3 regions of the Pokkaliibacter sp. CJK22405 genome follow, and region 2 is predicted to be linked to each of the others. Evidence: predicted binding sites of a transcription regulator. Region 2 holds the regulator's gene; each other region holds the start of a gene.

Region 1 (4,740 bases), on a different contig from region 2:
GGCCTATTTTGATGAACTGACCGGGCTGCCTAACCGCCGTCTGTTTCAGGCCCGGTTGGAGCGCGCGCTTGAGAAAGCACGGCTGGAGCATCAGCGTCTTGGGGTGTTGTTCCTCGATCTGGACCGCTTCAAGCGTATCAATGACAGTCTTGGTCACAGTGTCGGTGATGAGGTGCTCAGTATTGTGGCCAAGCGTCTGACGCGGGTGCTGCGCAAGAATGACACGGCGGCCCGTCTGAGTGGCGATGAGTTTACCCTGCTGATTCCGGCCATTGAGAATTCCGCGAGCCTGAATCATCTGGCCGAGCGCATTCTGCAGACCATGTCCGACCCCTTTGTGATTGATGGTCAGTCACTGCATCTCTCCTGCAGTATCGGTATTGCCTGTTACCCGGACGATGGCGACAGCGTTGAGCTGCTTCTCAAGCGTGCGGATACGGCGATGTACCGCTCCAAAGACAATGGCCGTAACGGCTTTAGCCTGTTTCGTCATCCATTGGAGGAAGCCAGTCAGGCCAGCCTCAGTCTGGAGATGGCGATGTATCAGGCGCTTAAACACGGTGATTTTGAACTGCATTACCAGCCCAAACTGCACTTTGCGAACCAGCAGCCGGTCGGGCTTGAGGCGCTGATTCGCTGGCCTGGCCCGGACGGGATGCGCAAGCCCGAGGTGTTTCTGCCGCTGGCCAAACAGCTGGGGCTGATGCCGCGTATCACGCGCTGGGTACTGGAAACTGCCTGCCATCAGTTGCAACGGTGGCTCACTCATGACGGCCCGCACTTACCCATCGCGGTGAACCTGTCCGCCTCGGATCTGCTCGATACCACGCTGGTGGATGACATTCGCTCTTTACTCGACTATTACCAGATTCCACCGCAGTTGCTGGATCTGGAAATCACCGAAGACAGCTTTATTCCGGCGCAGGCTGCCTCCGTTCAGGAAGGGCTGGCGCAGCTTCGTGCGCTGGGGGTGGGCGTGGCGCTGGATGATTTCGGCACGGGCTTTTGCTGCCTTGGCTATCTCAAGCATTTGCCGGTGGACTACCTGAAGATCGACGCCAGTTTTGTTGCCGGGCTGCCGGAGGTCTACGAAGACCGGCATCTGGCCCAGACCATCATTGCGCTGGCCCATGGCCTGAACCTGTCCGTGATTGCCGAAGGGGTGGAAAACCCTGCGCAGCAGGCATTTCTGGCAGAGGCGGGCTGTGATCAATATCAGGGCTATCTGATCGCGCCGGCCATGAATGCGCTCGACTGTGCCCGCTGGTTAAGCTGCTATCCCGGTAATGGTGATCCCGGTCTGACGCCGCCGCTGGCGGGTTAGTCACTGGAGTGGCTGGTGCCTTGATCTAAGGCCAGAGTGAGCTGCTGGGGTTGCAGCAGGCGCTCGGCGGTTTCCTGCGACAGGCGTACGCCCACGCCAATCAGACGCACGGCCTTGTTATTGCCACGCTCCCAGGCCGCCGCCATCAGGCTGGCATAATCATGATCAGGTCGGTTACGGCTGCGCTCCACGGTGGTTTGCTGAAAGTCGTGGAATTTCATCTTCAGCACATTGCCCTGGGCATGCTGACTCAAACCCCGGCGAGCGAGACGCTCCTCCAGCTCTTTCAGCAGACTGGGCAGCTTATCAAGACAGGTAGCCAGATCCGGCAGATCCTGATCGTAAGTGTGCTCGACACTCAGGGACAGGCGCTCTTCGCGAACAGCCACCGGGCGATGATCGACCCCTCGGCAAAGCTGATAAAGGCGCGCTCCGAAGCTGCCGAAATGCTCGATCAGGTCTTCCTCGCGCCACTTCTGCATATCCTCCAGGGTAAAAAGTCCCAGCCGGTTCATCTTGGCGGCAGTGACTTTACCCACACCCCAGAGCTTATTGACCTTGAGCGCCTTCACGAAGTCATCCACTTCTGCTGGCGTGATCACCTTCATGCCATCCGGCTTATGCCAGTCACTGGCGACTTTGGCGAGAAACTTGTTGGGCGCAACACCTGCTGAAACGGTGATGCCCAGTTCGCGGCGAACCCGTTCACGAATGTGGCGGGCAATCAGGGTGGCGCTGCCATTAAAAGCGGTCGATTCGCTCACATCGATAAAGGCTTCATCCAGAGAGAGCGGCTCCACCTCTTCGGCGAACTCCTGCAGAATCGCCATGAATTGCTGGCTCACGGCTTTGTACTTGGCCATATCGCCGGGAATGAGCGTGAGATCCGGGCAGAGGCGCATGGCCTGAGAGGAGGGCATCGCCGAGTGGATGCCAAATTTGCGCGCAGGATAATTGCAGGTTGAGATGACGCCACGCTTGTCCGGGCGGCCACCAATGGCCAGAGGAATATCGCGAAACGGCGGACAGTCGCGCATCTCGACCGATGCGTAGAAGCAATCACAGTCGAAGTGAATGATCTTGCGCTGCGCCATAACCTGACCTGTTAAGGGTTCAAAGTACTGTATTTTAATACAGTTATCTGGCGTTGTCTTGGCAGGGATTCATCGCCGCGGTGAGGTTTTATATCGGCAAGCGCACCGCGTCAGACGACGCAGTGCGGGCAAGGTGGCATGTTGGCGCAAGGAATCAGACAGGCCAGTCGTACAGCGCTTGTGGGTGCAGCTCTGCCAGTTTGGCATGGCGCTCCATCTTGGCGATGGGGCATTGCCAGGTCAGTTCAGCGGCGACCAATTGCATGCCCGCCTCATAACTGTGGCCCTTGCCATAGCGTGGGTCGCCCAGTACTGGATGGCCAAAGGCGGAAAGGTGGCGACGAATCTGGTGCTTGCGGCCGGTGTCGATCTTTACTTCCAGCACGGTGTTGCCATTCTCGTGACACAGGGTGCGAATCTGGCTACGGGAAGCCTTGCCATCCAGCGGTTGGTCAATCAGTGTCCAGTCACTGCTTTGCAGGGTGCCTGCTACGCGCACGAAGTAGCGTTTATCCACATCACGTTGCTGAAACAGCTGAGAGAGCTGCGCTGCCAAACGGCCCTGATGGGCAAGTAACACCAGACCGTGAGCTTCGCGGTCGAGGCGGTGGATCAGGTAAACCTCACGCCCGGTGCTGACTTCCACCTGACGCAGCAGGCTGCAATGATCAGCAAAGGCCGTGCCCTGTGATAAGAGTCCGGGTGGCTTGTACCAGAGGGAATACTGTTTAAACTCCTTGAGGAGCACCGGCTCAGGGGCGGTTCGGTTCAACAGGTCCGGGTCGTAGTAAAAGCGCAGAATATCGCCTTCACAGGGGACAAAACGAACGCGGCGCAGGCGTTTATCCGACTGGCCTTTGCGGGTCAGCCAGACGGCACCCTTGTTCATGGCATCCTTGATGCGGGCCTTGGGCAGCTCGCTGACGGAAGCAATCCATTCAATAGCCGTGGGGCCGGCAGTGGCAACGGTGATTTCAAAGCTGGGAGAGGTCATAAGGCCCGTTCGTAATGTGGTAAGCTTGCCCATCTTACGTGATTTCCCCGCTGATCTCAGCTTGCGCTGTCGGCACTTTCACCTTGTTTAGCGTTCCGGACCGAGTTTTTCATGCGCGATATTGATGTCGACATTCGCCGCAGTGCCCGTCGCAAAAAGACGATTGCCCTGCAGGTTCGTGATGGCAAAGTCCGCGTCAGCGCACCGATGCATACGCCACAAAGCGAAATTGTGGCTTTTCTGGAGCGCCAGAGAGGCTGGGTATTGCGCCAGCTGGCCCGCAGCAAGCCGCAGGAAAACCTGCTCGACTTGCCGGACTCACTCTGGGTTGCCGGGCAGGAATACAGGCTGATTCGAGCGGAGGTGGTGGCGCCTGAGATTCAGGAGGCAACCCTAAGGGTTCCTGAGACCACTCAGGATATGAACAGTCTTCGGCCCTGGCTCATGCAACAGGCTCAGGACTATCTGCCGCGCCGTCTTGAGTATTGGGCTAGGCAGATGGGCTTGAGGTTTCGTGGCGTAGAGGTCAAACATTATCGGAGCCGTTACGGTTGCTGTACCCGCGAGGGTATAATCAAGCTTCATTGGGGGCTGATCATGGCGCCTGCCGCGGCACTGGACTATGTTCTAATCCATGAATTGTCGCATCTGGTGCACTTTCATCATCAGCCGCCTTTCTGGGCCCTGGTGAGTCAGTACAGTCCACAATGGCGACGAATGCGCGCCTGGTTCAAGGCCAATGGCCAGCGTCTGGTTTTCTAAAGTAGCGGTTGTCTGACTGCTGATTGAGTCCTCCTCCTTATAAGGTAAAACACATGTCTACATTGCCTCGCATTATTGGAATGACCCCGGATGGCGACGAGGTCGAGCTTGACCTGGCGGAGCTGCGGGTCGAGTGGGAAGACGGCCTGCCGCTGATCATCAACTTTGAGCCGATTGATGAAGGCAAGTCGCAGATTTCCCTGGAAGTACCGGATGGCGAAGATGATGATGAAGAGCCAACACACTTCGGCATGCTGGTGGTGCGTCCGGGTGCCTGTAACGTCATCGACCTTGAAGTGGAAACCCATGAGGCTGATGTTCAGCATGTGCATACCGATGATTGTGGCTGCGACCACGATCACTAATGCGGATTTCTGTTGAGTGATACGGAACGGGTAACGCCATGGCGTTGCCCGGTCTGACGTGATCGGCGGCAAGTGTGACGTCCTGCCATACGGCTGATGGTCAATACTTGCGCTAGTGCTCTCATTGTCTCTTATAGCTAAAAACAATGGCTTCTGATGAGTTAATTGATTTTGCTTTGATGATAAGGGCTGGCACGCTGA
Region 2 (4,740 bases):
TACCAAGCCGACTCCACGCTACACCGAAGCGAGTCTGGTTAAAGAGCTTGAAAAGCGTGGTATCGGTCGTCCTTCAACTTATGCGGCGATTATTTCTACCATTCAGGAGCGTGGTTATGTGCAGGTGCAAAACCGCCGCTTCTACGCAGAAAAAATCGGTGACATCGTTACTGACCGACTGGTCGAAAACTTCCCGGACTTGTTGGACTACTCTTTCACCGCGAAGATGGAGGAGCGTCTTGACGATGTTGCCAGTGGCAAACAGGATTGGCGACATTTGCTTGATGCTTTCTACAAAGACTTCAGTGCCAAGCTTGATGCTGCCAATGATGATGACGGCGGCATGCGGGCAAACTCGCCAACGGAGACAGATATTCCCTGTCCGAAATGTGGCCGCCCTATGATGATTCGTACTGGCACCACGGGCGTGTTCCTTGGGTGTTCAGGCTACAATCTGCCTCCCGCTGAGCGCTGTAAAGGGACGATCAACTTGATCCCTGGTGATGAAGTGGTGAGCGCAGAGGCGGATGAAGAGGAAGAGTCCCGTTTGCTTCGAAGTCGTAAGCGCTGTGGCAAATGTGGTACGGCGATGGAAAGCTATCTTTTAGATGCTGATCGTAAATTGCATATCTGTGGTAATAACCCTGATTGCTCAGGCTACGAAGTAGAAAAAGGTAGTTTCAAGATCAAAGGTTATGACGGCCCACTCATCGAGTGTGATAAGTGCGGAAGCGATATGCAGCTCAAATCTGGTCGCTTTGGAAAATACTTTGGCTGTACCAATGAGTCCTGCTCCAATACCCGCAAGTTACTGAAAAATGGTGAGGCGGCTCCACCCAAAATGGATCCCGTTCCTATGCCTGAGCTGGCGTGCAGCAAAGTTGAGGATCATTACGTTCTGCGTGATGGTGCTACAGGACTTTTTCTGGCAGCGAGTAAGTTTCCAAAAAATCGTGAAACCCGGGCGCCTTTCATTCACGAGCTTTTGCCCCATAAAAATGAAATCGATCCTAAATACGATTTCCTTATGAAAGCGCCGGTTAAGGATCAGGATGGCAATCCAACCATGGTTCGCTTTAGTCGCAAGACAAAAGAGCAATACGTGATGACGGAAAAAGACGGTAAAGCCACGGGATGGAAAGCGCACTTCAAGGATGGGAAATGGGTTGAAGGCTGAGTGCCTTTAACTCTACCTTTTGCCTTTCAGGGTAGTCAGGAGTCGCTATGTCATCGTTGTACGCTCGCCGTACCAATCAGAAACTCTACTTTGCTCGCCTGCACCTGGAAGCGTTGAGCCAAGCGATGTCAGCACAAAGCTGGCATCGTCATGCCTTGATTGATTCCTATCAGGAGTCCGTACTTTTTCACCTGTACGCTGCTTATCGTGCCTATCTTGTGGAGCTGGCTGAGGCATACAGCATTCCGGCGGTTCAGTTGTGCTCAGACTTTGATCTTGGTTCTCTGCTTGAAGAGCGCGGTTTCGAAGGGCCTGAGTACGTGGCACTGGTAGCTTTGCTTGAAAGTAAGAGTTCTTGGCTAAGCCAGCTCTCAAGGGCGTATCAGGCTTGTTGGCAGGTTAAAGAGGATGCAGGGCTTACATCTCCTGCCGCTAGCGCCTCGGAGATTCAGGTGGTTCAGGTGGATTCTGATCATCAAAATGACGAAGACGTGCAAAAGCAGCTGCAAGGCTGGCTAAAGAATCTTCGCGATATCATTGAAGAAGGTAGAAAAACACTTCAGGAGTGGTAAGCAGCTAATGTGTTTGCTGACTGGAGTTTGAGGAGTAGACGTGGCGGATAAACTGGCGGGTATTCTGGAAGAGACCCGAGTGCTTGAAATTGTTGAGCTCGAGAGTGGCGAGTTATTGCTACAGATTCAGGAAGAGTCTGAAGCTTTGCCATTAATACGACTTAATATCACCTCTGAAATGAAAGAGTTCATGGGAGATGATTACGCTGAAATGGCACGTGAAATGCTGACAGCAGGCGTCCATGCCATTACTGAGCGTCTTGCAGAAAAGGAAGAGAAGGCCCGGGAAGAAGAGCGGCCGAAGATTCTTCATTAATATGTCAAGTCTGGTTGCCCAAGTGCGTAATCTTGGGCATGACCATAAACTATAAGGTTAAATAGCCCAGGTTAAAATCGTCATTTCACGCGTAGCGAATGCTGGCAGGGCTAATCGATAGCTAATGCGCTAAAAACTACCACTTAACGCATTCTAATCAGAATGCAGCGACTATCACCTTCTTCTGCTGCTCTCTCAAGCCCTTCATACTCATGCGTACTAATTTCTTTGGTGGGCCAGCATACTGCGAGATGACAATTACCAAGCCGTAATGCCTTTGTGGCCAAGGTATAAGTTGATAGATGTTCGCTGGGTTTGATTAGCAGGCATTTGTTGGGATCGATGCCGGTACTCAAGAGACTGTTCTTGTCGATGCTTGCAGGAGCGGAAATCCACGTAAACCAGCGATTATCGAAACTAAGCTGGGCCAGAAGTGGTAAAAGCCACTGCACGTTTCCTGCTTGTTTTGGGCTGATTACAACTTCGGTAATTCCTCCCTCCGTGTCATTGTCTGCTTCTTTCAAAGACAGCTCTGAGTTCCATTGCATGGGTGGAACTACAAGGCTGCTCTGTTGAGAGAAAATTAACTCCTGCTGCATCTGCATTATCAGTTACCTCTGCGAATCACTCCGACACCAAGTCCTTCGATGATCAGTTCTTCATTTTTCAGGTCGACTTCGATAGGTGAGAAGTCAGGATTTTCTGCAATAAGTTGAACCTTGTTGCCCTGGCGCTCAAAACGTTTAACAGTGACGTCATCGCCAAGTCTTGCTACGACGATTTGTCCATTGCGAGCATCTTGGGTGCGATGAACGGCCAAGAGATCACCATCAAGAATGCCCGCATCACGCATACTCATCCCCTGTACCCGAAGTAAATAGTCTGCTTTCGGATTGAAGAATTCCGGAGACACCTGGCAGTGTTCACTGATGTGTTCTTGTGCAAGTACCGGGCTACCGGCAGCAACCCGGCCTATCACAGGCAGGCCCTGAAAGCTTTCGTCGTTGCTGGATGAAGGTTCATCAGGAAGGCGAATGCCACGAGAAGCACCCGGTATGATTTCAATGGCCCCTTTACGGGCCAGTGCCTTTAGATGCTCTTCGGCGGCATTTGGAGAACGGAAACCCAGCTCACGTGCCAAATCTGCGCGAGTGGGCGGAAAGCCTGTCATCTCAATGTAGCGACGAATACAGGCAAGAACTTCTGACTGGCGCTGAGTAAGTTTAATCATTGTCTTAATATCTGTTTGTTTATACAGTACATGGAAGTATATACAGTAAAATCTCGATGTAAAGAAAGTGGTTGTCTCGCATTACCTGCCTCTCAAACATCCCCTGGAGTTAGTTTTCTGGTCAGCTCTGATAAGGCAGTGTTGTGAAAGCAGGCGACGTGACCCGATGAAAACCGTTACACTTTCTGCGCTTGATCCAGTTATCCGGAGTACAACCTTTCATGCTTGGCGATGTCGAAAAGCAGGCAATTCAAACTGCCTACCGAACTTACCTCAAAGCGCGCGAGTTAAAACCGCGTCTGGGGCAGCGCCAGATGATTGGCTCAATAGCACGCACTCTTGGAGGCATTGTTCAGGACAATGAGAGTAAACGGCAGGAAGGAAATCACCTTTGTGTAATAGAAGCAGGCACTGGCACAGGTAAAACTATTGCCTATCTGCTTGCGACAATACCTCTGGCGCGTGCCTGGAAAAAACAGGTCATTGTTTCCACCGCGACTGTTGCGTTACAAGAGCAAATCGTTCAGAAGGATCTTCCTGATCTCGTCAAATTTGCGGGCATGACTTTTAGTTATGCTCTGGCTAAAGGGCGTGCTCGCTATATGTGCCCACAAAAGCTTGATCGACTTACCAGCGGTCAGGCCAATGATCCGACTATGGCTCTCTTTGAGCAGGACACTCTTCAGGATAAAGATCAACTCGCCGTTTTTGAGAGCTTGTTAAAGGAGTGGGCTACCGGTGCCTGGGATGGCGATAAAGATGCGTTGATTGATCCTCTTCCGGATAATCTTTGGTCCCGGGTCACTACCGATCACCAGCAGTGTAGCCGACACCGTTGCCAGTTCTATAACCAGTGCCCGTTTTATAAAGCGCGCGAGTCTGTTGAAGAAGCTGACTGTATCGTCGCTAACCATGATCTGGTTCTGGCTGATCTATCGTTGGGCGGAGGTGTTATTCTTCCAGCTCCCGAGAAAGCTATTTATGTCTTCGATGAAGGACATCATTTGCCTGATAAAGCTTTAGGCCACTTCACCTTTTCTATGACTTTGCGTGGTACCGACCGCTGGCTTAAACAGCTGAATAAAAGCATGGCCTCAATGGCGGCTCAGTTACGACTTACCGGGGAGATGGTGAGAGCGGTCGAGCAAATACCTTCGGAAATTCGTCCTCTTGAGCAAAACCTGCTGTACCTCAATGAGCTGATCAGTAATTTGGTTACCTGGGACGACTTTGCGGATAATGCGCGTCCGGTGCATCGATTCGCTGAGGGGCGTGTGCCAGGGGAAGTTCAAACAATTGCCGAACAATTGCGCCAGGGTTTTGTGGCTTTATCAGCACTGCTGGATCGTCTCAACCGTGGTTTGCAGCAAGCGATGGGTGGCGATGACCCTGATTTATCGGCTAAAGAAGCTGAGTCCTGGTTTCCGGTTGTCGGGCAAATGCT
Region 3 (4,740 bases), on a different contig from region 2:
TTGATTACCTTCGCGGTCTGGCAATTGTCTACATCGTGCTGGGTCATTCGATTGCCAATTCCGGTAATGGCTTTCCTGAATTGCTGGAAAACCTGATTCGCGGCGGGACGGGTGTCTTTGTCTTTGTGTCGGGCTTTTTCTTTCACCGAGTCTTTTATCCGCGTTTTCAGTACCAGAACTTCATGAGCAAAAAGTTCGTGAATGTCGCTATTCCGTTCTTCGTCGTGTCATTAATTGGACTTGTGATTCAGTCCGTTGACCTGGCGTGGCTGCATGACAAAACAGCATCAGAAATTATGCAGGCCAACTGGGCAACGGTGCAGAACGGCTTTGTGCTGTTTCCGCACTGGTACATTCCTTTCATCATGCTGACCTTTGCGCTTTCTCCGCTGCACATGGCTTACATCCGCCTGAGTGCAGGTTGGCAGCTCGGGCTTTTCCTGCTGAGTTGTGCCATTTCCATCGTGCTTCAGCGCCCTGAAGAAAATATTAACGTGCTGCATTCCGTCATTTATTTCAGCCCGTTTTATCTGTTGGGGATCCTGTATTCCGCGCAACAACAAAGCTTCGAGCAGCATGCTGGCACCATTCGTCTGTTGTGCTGGCTGGCGGTCATTATTGGCGCGCTGATGCAAACCTACGTTGATCATCATCTGGGCAATTACCACAAAGATTTCTTTGTCTGGAAAGGCCTGGATTGGCAGTTCGTACAGAAAATTGGCATTAGTCTGCTTCTGCTGGATTTCTGTCGCTGGATGATTGGCAAGCCCGGAGCAGGGCACCTGCAGCACCTGGCCAACATCAGCTTTCCGATCTTCTTTTTGCATCCGATTATCGCGGTCATTACCGGCAGCGCGATCTGGTACTGCAGCACGTATCTGGGGTTAACGATTCCCAGAACCATGGGCTGGGGGCTGTTCTTTACTCTGGCGTTCTATCTGCTTTTTATGTACGGCACCGTACTTATGGTGCATGGCGTGAAAGCCATGCTGGGTGAGCGAAGCCGTTGGGTTATGGGGTGGTGATCAGCCAGGCTGATCCGGAGTAAACCAAGATGGAAAATCCTGTTGTATCTGCATCATCTGAAGCGGCTGTTGTCCCGGTCGTGGCAAATGACACTGCGGCTGTAAAAACGACCAAAGCACCCAAAGAGCGGCTGGTGGAGTTCGATCTGCTGCGTGGGCTGGCGATTATTTATATTGTGCTTGGGCACTCGGTGTATGGCTCAGGTAAAGGTTTTCCCTTGTTGCTGGAGAACATTCTGCGCGGTGGCACAGGCGTCTTTGTTTTCGTCTCCGGCTTCTTCTTTCATCGGGTGTTTTATTCGCGCTTTGAATATAAAAGCTTCATGGTCAAGAAGTGGCAAAACGTCGCCGTGCCTTTTCTGGTGATCTCATTGGTGGCTGCACTTCTCCAGATTGCTGAGCACCGCTGGTTACTTGATGAAAGCTGGGCTCAGGCGCTCAGTAATGAGTGGAGCATTATTCAGGAGGGCTATGTGCTATTCCCGCACTGGTACATCCCCTTCATCATGCTGACTTTTCTGTGCTCGCCACTGCATTGCCGTTATATCAGGTTACCAGTGAACTGGCAGCTGATCATTTTGGGGCTTTTTACCGTGGCTGCGCTTTGGGGCCATCGTGGTGCCCACAACGGGCCAGTCCAGTCCCTGGTCTATTTCACCCCTTACTATTTGGTGGGAATACTTTTCTCTCAGCATCATGCCTGGTTTGAAGCCCATCGCCGTGGGTTGATTTGGGCAAGTGCGATTGCAGCTGTTGCATCGCTGGTGATTTGTACCTATGTACTGCCTCATGTGGGCAACTATCAAAAGCCGTTCTTTGTCTATAAAGGCGTCGATTGGCAATTCATTCAGAAAATGGCGATCTGTCTATTACTGGTATTTGCCTGTAAGGCCTGGGTGGGTAAACCCGGAACGAAGCATGTGATGTATCTTGCTGCCATCAGTTTCCCCATCTTCTTTATTCATCCGTTCCTGGCAATGGGCTTTAGTGACATTCAGCTGATGTTCCATCGTCATGCGCACTTTGATATACCGGCCAGTGAGCCCGTTTGGGCGCTAGGAACATCGCTTTTTCTGGTGTTCTATCTCACTTACGGCACGGTAGCGGTCGTTGAGCTCTTGAAGTGGCTGCTGAAAGATAAAAGCCGTTGGTTTATCGGAGGTTAGTTCACCTCACGTAAGTATTTTGAAAAGCGAAAAAGGAGGCCGATGCCTCCTTTTTTATTGTCTTTTTTGAGATTTAGCCGGTGATGAGAAGGGGAATGACTCTTCTCCGGCAACCTCAAGGCTTAATCCTGGTTCAGGCCGCTCGCATGGAGCGAATGACATGGGCGATGACACCGAAAAGCTCGATATCCATGGATTCCGTTACCTGGATAGGAAGGCTGCGAGAGTTTAGAGGTAGTAGACGCAGGGCTGTCTGGCAGGCAAGCTTGCGGACCATAAATTCGCCATCCAGCTTCACGACGACCATATCACCGTGCTGAGGATTCAGCGCGCGATCCACCACCATGATGTCGCCCGAACTAATGCCAGAGCCTTGAAAGGCTTCGCCGCTGGCACGTAGGAAGAAAGTTGCAGTGGGGTGGCGAACGCACAATTCATTCAGATCCAGTGGCTGGTCCTGGGAGCTGCCGTCACCTTTGGGCAGTTGTTCTCTGGTTTCACCGTAATGGAGTGCCAGACCCATGTTACGGAAAAAACCACTGCGGCCTACCAGCGTGATGTCCTGAGGTTGTTGAGCGTTCATAAGATCCTCGCACTACCGGGCTGACCGGCAATCATGTGTTCACATCAGAAAACTCTGGCTGATCAAGCGCCTCTTGAACCTGCACTGGCGCGCCAGATTTATACTGTTTATTTGTACAGTATATTTTGCTGTATGGGAAGCAGATTTATTTCACAAAGAAATAATTAAGGCCCGGCGAGCACGGCCCTTATCAGGGTATTTCAGAGAAATAATTGGTAGATCAATGGCTTGGGCAACATGCAGCGCGCTATCTAGCGGGCGTCATAACCCATCTGAATTCTGCCAAGCGTGCTGAGTTCTGAGGTCGTTGCCCGGTCCTTAAACTCAACCTCATAGTCTTCCGGGGCAAAGTCGGGACAGGATTTTCCCTGTTCAAAGGCCTGACGCTGGCGAAGCTGAAAAGCACGGTTCTTGTCACAGTCCGGCGCTGCGCCGATATACATCACGTTGCTGTACTGCTTGCCGCCATGCACATCTTCTACGCCATGAATCAGGTCCGGATGCCACCATACGGTATCGCCAGGCTGCACCTCTGGAATCGGCAGGAAGGCACGTAACAGCAGATCATGAAACTCCGGTTTGATGGAAAGAGCGCGGCCAGCTTTGGCACCACAAAGATCATCCTCGGCAATATCGTCCTGTAGAGCACGAAGCAACACCCATGGCATGGCATTGGCGATCGGGACAAGGTTTAGCGTGCCGTCGCCGGGACCCTGCCGTGTCAGTGCTGTCCAGCCTTGATAGGTACGAAACATCTGGCAAACGGCCGGAGAAGGTATCTCTTTTGCCTCGGTACGGTAGTGCGCATCAAAGGGGCGATAATCACTGATATCCCCGCGCAGAATATGGCGATAGATCTGACGATAGCTTGGCTCAATCCAGCGTTCTATCGTACCGCCATCAATATGCGGTGAAAGTCCCAGTGTACGGTCACCCGGCTCACGCTGACGGATGCGGTCGGCATAGGTACATTCACGATCCGGATCAAAGATGGGCTTGCTCTCGGCTCCCTCACTACTTTCAAAATTCCAAAGTCGGTTCAGCCAGCGGCGGACGCCAGCCAGCTCCTGTGACTGACGCGCCTCAATCTGCGGTTTTGACCAATACACACTGTAAATCTGTGGTTTGCCATTGGCCAGCTCACTGAAGTATTGGTCAAGCCCCGCGCGGCTTTGACGCTTGCCGAGATAGTCATTCTCGTGCAGATACTCATCAATCTCCCGGTTCCAGCGAGCCACGCGCTCCGGATGAAAGACGTCGCGAACAATGACACAGCCGCGCTGACGAATCAGGGTTTTAAAGTCATCCGTCGCTCCTTCCAGCTGATCCGCCCGTATCTGGGGGATGGGCGATTCACCGCGAGCCTGAATCTCCAGAATCTCGCCCACTTCCTGTTCCAGCGCATGCGTTAGTTTGGCAAAGCGTTGCTTGAGATCCGGAATGTCGCTCCGGAGTTGACGCTTGGTTTCAACAATGCGGTCCAGATAGTTCTCATGCAGGCTCATAGGGAAACACCTCCAATGTGGCGGGTTGTAGCACATGCTGACCTGAAGACAGGGCAGGGAATCGGTTGGGATTCATCTGTGTCAGTAGCTGGCGGGCCATGGTTTGAGCTGCCGCCTGAAGGTTTTCACGACAGCGAAGAAGCGGCAGATTGAGATAGTCGGTCATTGAGGTGACTTGTTTGACGGCAACGTCGATATCAGAGCCAATGCGGTAGCCCTGTCGTTGCAGGGTGGAAATCACCGGCAAAGCCGCATTTTCCTGTGGGACTACGTAGGCATCGGTCTGCCCAATCTGGCTGAGCACCAACTTCTCCAGTGCTTCTGGTGCGGCGTTAAGGTCAAGCTCATGCACTATGTGGCTAGGCAGATTCGCCTCTGTGATGGCTCTTTGATAACCCGTAATGATGTGCTCGCGATAACTCTGATGACAGGGTGCAGGGATCAGGCAAATCTGCTCACGT

Evidence for each region. Region 2 encodes LexA, which represses DNA repair genes until DNA is damaged. Its sites were predicted from a motif close to TACTGTNTANNTANACAGTA; they were not measured.
Region 1: dinB (DNA polymerase IV) is a predicted target of LexA. The motif match lies at 2,444-2,463, and genes of this name have one in related genera.
Region 3: ACKC9G_RS18295 (S24 family peptidase) is a predicted target of LexA. The motif match lies at 2,876-2,895, and genes of this name have one in related genera.

Annotation. Positions count from the first base shown of each region.
Region 1 is NZ_JBKKHQ010000012.1:247,262-252,001, forward strand. Features, by position in the region: gene ACKC9G_RS08345 (EAL domain-containing protein) at 1-1,324, shown strand, start outside; gene dinB (DNA polymerase IV) at 1,321-2,418, opposite strand; gene ACKC9G_RS08355 (RluA family pseudouridine synthase) at 2,573-3,412, opposite strand; gene ACKC9G_RS08360 (M48 family metallopeptidase) at 3,524-4,174, shown strand; gene ACKC9G_RS08365 (hypothetical protein) at 4,228-4,539, shown strand.
Region 2 is NZ_JBKKHQ010000003.1:2,468-7,207, reverse strand. Features, by position in the region: gene topA (type I DNA topoisomerase) at 1-1,177, shown strand, start outside; gene ACKC9G_RS02435 (DUF6586 family protein) at 1,225-1,749, shown strand; gene ACKC9G_RS02430 (hypothetical protein) at 1,790-2,065, shown strand; gene ACKC9G_RS02425 (cell division inhibitor SulA) at 2,209-2,670, opposite strand; gene lexA (transcriptional repressor LexA) at 2,673-3,296, opposite strand; gene dinG (ATP-dependent DNA helicase DinG) at 3,518-4,740, shown strand, end outside.
Region 3 is NZ_JBKKHQ010000029.1:44,421-49,160, reverse strand. Features, by position in the region: gene ACKC9G_RS18305 (acyltransferase family protein) at 1-1,025, shown strand, start outside; gene ACKC9G_RS18300 (acyltransferase family protein) at 1,055-2,191, shown strand; gene ACKC9G_RS18295 (S24 family peptidase) at 2,325-2,774, opposite strand; gene ACKC9G_RS18290 (YbiU family protein) at 3,026-4,279, opposite strand; gene ACKC9G_RS18285 (substrate-binding domain-containing protein) at 4,266-4,740, opposite strand, start outside.